Regions from separate parts of the Arthrobacter sp. ZBG10 genome, predicted to be linked through region 3. Evidence: riboswitches for the same ligand, from Rfam matches in the RefSeq annotation. Region 3 holds a riboswitch; each other region holds the start of a gene.
The links. A riboswitch is a leader RNA that binds a small molecule or an ion and turns the genes downstream of it on or off. The one in region 3 is predicted to bind cyclic di-AMP.
Positions count from the first base shown of each region.

Region 1: linked by a shared signal. The riboswitch ahead of ACU18_RS14450 (C40 family peptidase) and the one ahead of ACU18_RS13090 (C40 family peptidase) in region 3 are both predicted to bind cyclic di-AMP.
Region 2: linked by a shared signal. The riboswitch ahead of ACU18_RS12815 (hypothetical protein) and the one ahead of ACU18_RS13090 (C40 family peptidase) in region 3 are both predicted to bind cyclic di-AMP.

Region 1 covers NZ_LFQH01000058.1:55,060-58,325, forward strand. The annotation lists gene ACU18_RS14440 (metal-dependent transcriptional regulator) at 1-356, shown strand, start outside; cyclic di-AMP (ydaO/yuaA leader) riboswitch at 503-711, shown strand; gene ACU18_RS14445 (M23 family metallopeptidase) at 722-1,543, shown strand; cyclic di-AMP (ydaO/yuaA leader) riboswitch at 1,680-1,854, shown strand; gene ACU18_RS14450 (C40 family peptidase) at 1,916-2,614, shown strand; gene ACU18_RS14455 (NlpC/P60 family protein) at 2,779-3,266, shown strand, end outside.
Region 2 covers NZ_LFQH01000050.1:5,707-8,972, reverse strand. The annotation lists gene ACU18_RS12825 (response regulator transcription factor) at 1-67, shown strand, start outside; gene ACU18_RS12820 (sensor histidine kinase) at 73-1,584, shown strand; cyclic di-AMP (ydaO/yuaA leader) riboswitch at 1,704-1,855, shown strand; gene ACU18_RS12815 (hypothetical protein) at 1,861-2,613, shown strand; gene ACU18_RS12810 (YdeI/OmpD-associated family protein) at 2,707-3,156, shown strand; gene ACU18_RS12805 (glyoxalase superfamily protein) at 3,243-3,266, opposite strand, start outside.
Region 3 covers NZ_LFQH01000051.1:741-4,006, forward strand. The annotation lists partial or broken gene ACU18_RS13080 (coiled-coil domain-containing protein) at 1-156, opposite strand, end outside; gene ACU18_RS13085 (hypothetical protein) at 252-1,217, shown strand; cyclic di-AMP (ydaO/yuaA leader) riboswitch at 1,404-1,569, shown strand; gene ACU18_RS13090 (C40 family peptidase) at 1,573-2,421, shown strand; gene ACU18_RS13095 (protein adenylyltransferase SelO) at 2,552-3,266, opposite strand, start outside.

The DNA.
Region 1 (3,266 bases), on a different contig from region 3:
AGCGTATCTACGAGATGCTGAACCACCCCACGGAGTCGCCCTACGGCAACCCCATCCCGGGCCTCGCGGCGTTGGGTGGCCAGCCCGGCAACGGCTTCCGGGACGGAGCCGTCAGCCTGCTCGAAGCCATGAAGTCCTACGGCCCCGCCTCCTCGGTGACGGTGAGCCGGCTGGCGGAGCCCATCCAGGTTGAACCGGAACTTCTGGTCCAGCTCGACGAAGGCGGCATCCGGCCCGGCGCAGCCGTTTCGCTGGAGCGCGTTGGCGACTACATCTCCGTCCGCGTGGCCGGCATCGAAGGTGCCCTGGAACTGCCCCCTGAAGTGGCAGCGCACGTCTTCGTCGCGGTCAACTGACGCTGCCCGACGCCGCACTTACCCAATCCCGAGCGGGTTACGCAAAGATAACGGAATTGTTACTATGCGGGGGTAACGGATATAGTTGAACCTAAGCGTTGATACATAAGCGTTACTTGATCCGGAGCCGAGCTCTGCCAGCGGATCAGGCGCACAAGTCATTTCTGGCAGAGGCGGGGGAACCACAACCGGCAGCGGGGGCTGCCTTGGGGTGAAGTCCGTCAGCAGCAAGCCTCTCCAGTGAAGGATCCTACGGGATACCCCTGTGCCAAAGCTTGCCCGCGCGGACCGGGTCGAACGAACTCTCTGACCCGAATCCGACAGCTAACTCCGCAGGCTTTTCCAGAGAGGAACCGTTCTTGACCATGCAGACCTCCAGGGGACGCCGCCGTGCGGCCGTCCCCGCTTCGGCGCCACGGGCAGCTGAAGCCACCAGCACGGAGCGCCCGCGCGATTTCCACCGCGACGCGCGCCGCCGCAGGGGTCCCTTCCGGCAGATCACCGACTTCGCGTCGGCCAGCGGCATGGGCCAGAAAGCCGGCATCGCCCTGGCTGCCACGGGCCTGGTCCTTACCGTGACCGTCCCGGCCACCAGCCCCGTGCTTGCAACCGACGCACCCGGAGCCACCCCCGTGGCTGCCGCCGCAGTAACCCCGCAGCCCCGGATCTCCGCAGAAGCCGGCGCCCAGCTGGACTTCAGCCGTTCCGCTGTGGTGACCCAGGCCGATCCGGACGGCAAGCTCAAGCAGCTGCTCAGCGCCCAGTCCGCCAGCGCCGTCTCCCGGGCGGCCTCGGCAGGCAGCCTTGCTGCGCCGCTGGCCACGCTCACCACTGCCTCTCCCTTCGGCTACCGCGTCAGCCCCATCACCGGCGGCAACGGCGACTTCCACCGTGGCCAGGACTACGTGGCCCAGTGCGGCACATCCGTGCTTGCTGCTGCAACCGGAACCGTGACATTCGTCGGCTGGCACCAGTACGGCGGTGGAAACCGCGTGGTGATCGACCACGGCAATGGCCTGGAGACCACCTATAACCACCTCTCTTCCTTCACTGTGAAGGAAGGCCAGACGGTGTCCCGCGGCGATGTGGTGGCCCTGAGCGGCACCACGGGCGCTTCCACCGGCTGCCACCTCCACTTCGAGGTCCAGGTCAACGGCGAAGTCGTCGATCCTACCGGCTGGCTCTAGTCAAATGATGGTTCACTACCGGATCGCCGAGATCCGCCGTGACCTGAATGTGACATTGAAACGAAACTGCTGTACCGTCTAACTTGCGTCAAGTTTTCCGAACTTGACGCTCTTGAGTGGATTGCCTAGCTCTGCCACCGCTCAAGGTCCGTTCGCATTTCATCGTCTGGCAGGGGCGGGGGAACCAATTTTGGCCTTCAGCTGTATCGAAGGCCTTGGGGTTAAGTCGCAAAGCTTCCCAGGAAGCAGCGCGGCCGGGTGACTCCCATCCGAATCCGACAGCTCACCTCGCAGGCATTGGGAGAGGCCACCTTCTTGTCTTCACGCCACAATTCTGCGCGCCACCGTGCGCTCACGGTTCGCACCAGCCCTTTGGACAGTGTTTCCAAAGCCGTCAGTGCCAATGCCGGGACAGTAGGTCGCCAGGCGGCAGTATTCGCCGCCGCGTCGGGCCTGATCCTGACCATGGGACTGCCTGCCACAGCTGCTGACACCACTGCCGGAGTGTCCGCTTCCACCGAGTCCGGCACCGCCCAGACCGCGCTGGCAGTCACCGCCGCTCCCACCGCCACCGTTTCCTTCGAACGCACAGTGGTCACAACCATTGCTGCGCCGAAGCCGGAGCCGGTCCGAGTGCAGGCCACCCCCGCAGCCACCGCAACGGCAGCAGCCCCGGCCGCAGCCGGAGCTACGGCCGCGGCAGCAGCGCCGGCAGAGAAGGCCGCGCCCGTTGCGGCTTCGACGTCCGGCATCGCAGCCATCGCCTACACGGGCATCGGCCGTCCCTACGTCTGGGGCGGCACCAGCCCCAATGGCTGGGACTGCTCCGGATTCACCCAGTGGGTCTACGCCCAGGCCGGCATCAGCATTCCCCGCACGAATGCCTGGAACGCCATGACGCCCACGTCCAACCCGCAGCCGGGTGACCTGGTCATGCAGAATGGCGGCGCGCACGTTGGTATCTACGTCGGCAACGGCATGATGATCAGCGCGCTCAACCCCTCCCAGGGCACCCTGCTCCACGCAGTGGCAGCCACGGGCTCCTCCTCGTTCTACACGCTCGGCAAGTAGTTCCTGGGGCTTCGGCCCCGGGAACTTTTTCTTTGCTCGAAACCGCTTCACGCCAATCACCAAATCCCCGTTCTGGACGCGCCGGAATACCCCCAAGATGCCGGCGCGGCCAACGCCCCGGGCCTGCCCACCAGCAGGGCCCGGGACAACGAAAGAGAGAACTGATGACTACTCGTGCAATCGCACGGCATCGCGCCGAGGTCACCAAAACCAACTCGATCACCGTCATTGCCAAGGCTGTCGGCAGCAACGCCGGAGTCTTCGGACGCCAGGCTGCCGTCATCGCCGCAGCTTCCGGCCTGGTCCTCACCAGCGGAATCGCAGCCAACGCTGCAGACGCCAGCACCCAGCGCGAATCAGCGCCGCTGTCCGGGCTGGAAGTTGAATCGACGGTTGACGCCCCCATCTCCGCCGCTTCGACCATCGCCATCACCTTCGAGAAGCCGGCCGTGACCACCACGCCGGCTCCCGTTGTTGAGCCCGAGCCCGAAGTTACCGTCCAGGAAGCCGAGCCCGCAGCGCCCGCCGCCGCAGCCCCTGCTGCGCAGCCTGCTGCGGCACCGAAGGTCACGGCCACCGTTGCCTCGGCTCCCGCTCCGGCGGCTGCACCCGCAGCCCAGGCCCCCGCCAGCGGCAAGGGCGCGGCTATCCT
Region 2 (3,266 bases), on a different contig from region 3:
TGCCGTGCACCCGCCCATGATCCATACCGTGCGCGGTGCCGGCTACGTCATCAAGCCTGCAGAGTAGGTTCCGTGGCCACCACACCAGCCCCGGAGGCACCCCGCCGGAGCGTGCTCCGACCCGCCACCTGGCATCTGCGGACGCGCTTGGTGGCATTGGCCATGGCCCTGCTGATCGCCATCTGCGGCGCGGTGGGAGTGGTCAGCTACGCCTCAATGGATGCCTTCCTCACCCGCCAGCTTGATGCCCAGCTGAGCCAGGCGGCGGAGCGGGCCAACGATCCCGGCCGCCCGCCGCAGGGCGGCTTCAACGGCCGGGACCCACTGGACGCACGGGGCCAGAGTGTGGGCACCGTCAACGCCAGCATCCGCAACGGCCAGGTGAACACGGGCGGTTTCCTCGCCTCAGACACCACCCGCACCCCCCTCGCGGCTGACGACAAGCCTGTCCTCCTGGGCCTGGCGACGGACGGCAAGCCAGTGGACCGGGAACTGTCCAACGGCAGCTACCGGCTGGTGGCCGTCGAAACCTCTTTCGGCGACGTCCTGGTGACCGGGCTCCCCCTGGCAGTCAAGGACAGCACGCTCACGTCGCTGGTGTGGACATTCATTTTTGTGTCCCTGGGCGGTCTCCTGCTGGTCGGGCTGATCGGCACCGTCCTGATCCGGCGCACCATGAAACCGCTGGAACAACTCTCGGAAGTGGCCACGAGGGTCTCCCAACTGCCGCTGGACGCCGGCGAGGTGGCACTCGCGGTGCGCGTCCCGCCGTCGAACTCCAATCCGGGAACCGAGGTGGGCAGCGTGGGGCATGCGCTGAACCTGATGCTGGACAACGTGGCCAGCGCGCTGCAGGCGAGGCAGAAAAGCGAAACCAAGGTGCGCCAGTTTGTGGCTGACGCCTCGCATGAACTCCGCACCCCGCTGACGGCCATCCGTGGTTATACGGAGCTGATGCGCATGACGGAGCAGTTCACGCCCGACGGTGCCCGTTCGCTGGCACGCGTGCAGAGCCAGTCCGAGCGTATGACGGCGCTGGTGGAAGACCTGCTGCTGCTGGCGCGGCTGGATGAGGGCCAGCCGCTGAAGCTCAGCGAGGTGGACCTGACGCAACTCATGGTGGAAAGCGTCAGCGACGAGAAGGTGATGGCACCCGGACACAATTGGCGCTTCGAACTGCCGGACGAGCCTGTGGTGGTCACGGGCGATCCAGCCCAGCTCCGTCAGGTCCTGATGAACCTGCTCTCGAACGCCCGGAAGCACACGCCGGCCGGAACCACCGTCCTGGCAGGGGTGGGTACGGCCGACAACACGGCGTTCGTCACGGTGACGGACGACGGCGGCGGGATCCCGGCAGGGTTCGTGGACCAGGTCTTTTCACGCTTTGCCCGCGCGGACGCGGCCAGGAAAGGCAGCGGCGACCAGGCCGGGGCCGCCGCCGCGGAGGGCACCAGCGGGCTGGGGCTTTCCATCGTCCAGTCGATCATCGAGGCGCACGGCGGGAAGGTCTGGGTGACGTCCGAGCCGGGCAGAACGCAATTCACCATCTCCCTCCCACTCGCGGCAGCCGCCCCCACAACCTGACACGCCGCCGTCGTGATGTCCGTTACCTAAATGTGACTTAAGCTTCGGACTCCTGTACCGTCGAAAGGGTGCGGTTCCCGTTCGGGGCGCATGTCCGGATGACGCCTAGCTCTGCCGCTTCCCGGATCCTTCTTGACCCATGGCAGAGGCGGGGGACCCACAGTCCCGGGCACTGCGTGCCCTTGGGGTTAAGCCATTTTCGTGAATTTTCCGGATGGCCGGATGCCCTCATCCGAACCCGACAGCTAACTCCGCAGGTGTGAGAGGCGATCCATCATGTCTGAATTCCCGGTAGAAACGCGCCCGAAAAATGGGGCCGACAGTCCATTCCACACCAAAAAGCGCGGCATTGCCTTCCTGGGCCGGCGCACGGCCATCCTCGCCGCGTCCTGCGCCCTGCTGGTGGGAGTCGGTGCCGCCGGCCAAGCCACCAGCTCCGTCACCTCCCCTGTGGCGGCTGAAACAAAAGCCGCCGAGGCAAGCTCCTCACTGAGACTGGAGAAGAGCGAAATCCAGGCTGCGCCGAGCGAATCTGCGGCGCCGATCGCTGTTGCACCCCAGGCCGCCGAGCCCGCTCCGGCTGCTCCTGCTGCGGAACCGGCGCCCGCCGTGGAAGCCGCTCCTGCCCCGGCCCCCGAGCCTGCACCGGCACCGGTTCCCGAGCCTGCCCCTGCGCCGGAGCCCGCTCCCGCACCGGAGCCCGCTCCCGTCGTCGCGGTTAATGACCCTGCCGGTGCGCAGGCCTATGCGGCCAGCCAGCTGGCATCCTACGGCTGGTCGGCGGACCAGATGCAGAGCCTGCTGACGCTCTGGACCAAGGAATCCGACTGGACAACTACGGCCACCAACGCGAGCAGCGGCGCCTATGGCATTGTCCAGTCGCTGCCGGCCGAGAAGATGGCAAGCTCCGGCGCGGATTACCTCACCAACTACCGCACCCAGATCAACTGGGGCCTGAACTACATCAAGGAGCGCTACGGCTCCCCCGCAGCCGCCCTGAACTTCCACCTCGCCAACAACTGGTACTAGGACCCGCGGGGTCCATCCCGGCGGTCCCGTCCCCGGGACCGCCGGGTCGCCTGCAGGTGACGCGGCGCTTCCGCGGGCACCATACTAAGGGGCATGAAATTCACCACCGTTATTGCCGGCTCCGGCAACAAGACCGGCATCGAAGTCCCGGCCAGCATTGTGGACGCCTTGGCGGCCGGAAAACGGCCGCCGGTGGTGGTGACGCTGAACGGGGCGTCCTACCGCAGCAGCATTGCCGTTATGGGCGGGCAGTACCTGATCGGCCTGAGCGCAGCCAATCGTGAGCTGACAGGGGCGGGCGCGGGCGACGCCGTTGAGGTGGACGTGGTGGTGGACACCGAACCACGCGTGGTGGAGGTGCCCGCTGACCTGGCGGCCGCGCTGGCTGCAGACAGCACCGCGTCCGACGCGTACGCCGCCTTGAACTACAGCGCCCAGCGGCGCCTGGTAGAGCCCCTGGCCCTGGCAAAAACCGAGGAGACCCGGGCCAGGCGCGTGGCTAAGGCAGTCTCGGACCTGAACCCTGGCCAGCAGCACGGTTAGCCGTTCAGTGCCCCAGCGCCCCGTCCGGCTTTGCACGTCACCCGGCTCCTGGCGTGCCCGTCCGGATTTTCACGGCAGGCCGTCAGCTACATGGGTGGAAGTTTAGCCAT
Region 3 (3,266 bases):
TTCCTTGGCCTGCTGCACGTCCTCCCACGAGGGATAGCCCGAGGGCGGCGCCGGCTCGCCGGCCATGGCGGGCGGCAGGACGGCCGAGCCGGCCAGGATAAGTGCCAACAGGCCGCCGGCCAGGGGCGACCGCACTTTGGAAACGAACGGGGACATAGTCCCGAAGCCTACCGGCGTCCGTCCGCCGGAACACGCTGAAGTGTCCACATCGTTACATTGGGAGCTGCAAAACGTGGACCTAGACTGGGGCCATGGGCACTCCCCGCCGTCCTTCACGTGGCACGCCGCGCTGCGCAACGGCGGCCGTTGCCGGCCTGGCCCTGGCCGCCCTGACTGCGTGCTCTCCCCCAGCCGATCCGACGCCGGCGTGGTCCACTCCAGCCGCCGCAGAACCGGCACTCACCGTGGAAGTAAACCAGTCCCGGGACCAGTACGGGCGGCATGGCATTGAGTTGCTGATTACCAACACCACAGACAGTCCGGTCACGGTCAGCGACGCCCGGCTCAGCACTTCCCTGTTCCAGCAGGACATCCGTTGGGACTCCGCGGGCGGTGTAGTGGTCGTGCCACCGCACCAGGCCAAAATCCGGACCGCAATGTTGCCCACGGCTGCCTGTCCGGAGCCGGGGCAGGCCAGTTCGAGCGGGCCTGCCGCGGTGGCCACAGCGACGTTGACGCTGCCGGCGGCAGACGCCACCGCCCCGGCCACAGTACCGCCCGCCACCGCTCCCACTCCCACCAGCATCGCGTTGGAGGCAACTGATCCCCTCGGAATCCTGGCCCGGAACAACGCTGAACTTTGCCTTTCGGCGGCTGCGGCAGCGGTAGCGGATCTGGCCCTGGCTCCGGACCTGGCCGTCGCGCCGGACTTGCGCACCGCCGTCGTCCACCTGCTGGTTGATCCTGCTGGCGGGGCCCGCGGGAGCGGCCGGCTGACCCTCGAACGGTTCGAAGGCACCACGCTGCTGGCGGAAGCGTCGGCGGATCCCTGGCCCGTTGACACCGTTGTCAGGGCGGGAGATGCGCCGTTCGTTATGAACCTGCGGCTCCGGCCCGCGCGCTGTGACGCGCACGCTGTGGCGGAAGACAAAGTGGGCACACTGCTGCCCGTCCGGGTGGCAGTGGGGATGCGCTCAGGGCAACTGAAACTCGTCGCCGGAGCCACCCTGCGCGGCCAACTTTATGACTTTGTGACGAAGGCCTGTGCGGCCGGCTGACCGGATGGCGTCCTTCGAGTTCAGGGGCCCGGCAACACACCAGCGATGGACAAACCAGGGATCCGAGAGGCCCACCTCGCATGTTATCCAAATGTGACAATTGGTCGGGACCTGGGTTATGGTCTTGATGTGTCCCTCTCCAACGGGGCACTCCCACCAGCATGCCGAGCCCTGCCGCTGGCCTGGGATCAATCGTTTCCGGATGGCAGGGACGGGGGAACCAAGTTTCCACGGCTTCTTTGAAGCCTTGGGGTTAAGTCGATAGCACCTCTGTCCTTGATGGGGTGCTCCCGGCCGGGTAGCTCCAACCCGAACCCGACAGCTCACCCCGCAGGCATGGGAGAGGCGATCTATCATGTCAAAAAACACCCTGGCTGCCCGTCACCGCGCGGTGCCGACCCATTCCATCGTTCTTGAAGGCCTGGCAGTTTCCGCCAAGTCGCAGGCCAAGTCCCTGGGCCGCCCGGCCCTGGCCGTGGCCGCCGCATCCGGCATCGCGTTCGGCATCGGCGCCCCGGCCCACGCCGGCGTGACCGCACCGGATACCACCGGAACCAGCAACGTCCAGGCGTACTCGGCACCGGCAGCGCCCGCTGCAGCGCCTGCCCCTGCCGCTGCCGGCAATGTCCACACCGTTGTTTCGGGTGACACGCTGGGCGCCATCTCCTCGGCCAACGGCGTCAGCCTGAACGACGTCCTCTCCGCCAACGGGCTGTCCATCTCGGCCGTCATCTACCCGGGCGACCAGATCCAGATCCCAGGCGCCGGCTACGTGGCAGCCCCCGTGTCCGCCCCGGCCCCGGCTCCCGCCCCGGTCCAGGCTGCAGCCGTTGCCGCCCCGGCCAACACCGGCATGAACCTCAGCTACGCGTCCGCTCCGGCAGCCTCCACCGGCACCGGTACCGGCGCCGCAATCCTCGCCTCGGCTTACAGCCAACTGGGCGTTGGCCAGGACTGCACCGCCATGGTGGAAAAGGCCCTGCGTTCGGTAGGCAAGTCCGTGGGCGACCTCGCCCCGGGCCAGTTCTTCCAGTACGGCAGCGTTGTGGGCTCACCGGCCCCCGGTGACCTGGTCATCACCGCCGGCCACGTTGGCGTTTACGCCGGCGACGGCCAGGTTGTCAGCGGCGGCGTGGACGGTTACAAGACCGAGGTCCACTCCATCAGCTGGCTCGCCGGAGCTTCCTTCGTCCGCGTAGCGTAGCTTCGCGGCGCAGCAAGCGCCTGCACCACCGCAAGGGCGGCAGCCGGGATCAGTCCCGCTGCCGCCCTTGGCGTTTAAGGAATGCGGCGCGGAACCGGCGGGGCCCCGAACCAGCGGGCCCGGCCTGACCTCAGGTGCCGCAGTAGGTCCGGTAGGCGCCGAAGTCGGCCGGCGGCCCTTCCGCGAACCGCTCCAGGCCCGGCCGTTCCGTGAACGGGCTGCCAACGGCGTCCAGCAACAGGTGGAATGGTGCCAAGTCACCGGCAGTGGCGGCGGCCAGGGCTTCCTCCACCAGGTGGTTGCGCGGAATGTAGATGGGGTTGGTCCGGTCCATCAGGGCGGGGTCCGGCTGCCGGGCCAGCCACCGCGCCGCCCAGGCGTCGTACGCGGCCAGGTCCATGATCATGCCGCGGACCGGTCCGGCGTCACCGCGGGCGGCCTTGACCAGGTTGCGGAAAAACTGCGTGTGGTCCACGGGGCCGTCCTTGAGCAAGGCCAGTGCGCCGTCAACCAGCCCGGCGGTTTCAGGGTCTACAGGTGAGCCATCCGCCGGTGCCGGCAGTCCCAGCTTGGCCAGCATCCCTGCCTGCCAGGCCGCACCGTAAGCGGGCCGGAAGAGTCCCAGTGCTTCCACTGCCAGCTCCACCGCCTTTTCCTGGTCCTCGTGGAGGAGCGGCAGCAGCGCTTCGGCAAGCCGGGCAAGGTTCCATTCCGCCACTATCGGCTGGTTGGAGTAGGCGTACCGGCCGCCGGTATCGATGGAGCTGTACAGCGCGCCGGGATCAAACGCGTCCATAAACGCGCAGGGCCCGTAGTCGATGGTTTCCCCGGAGATGGTCATATTG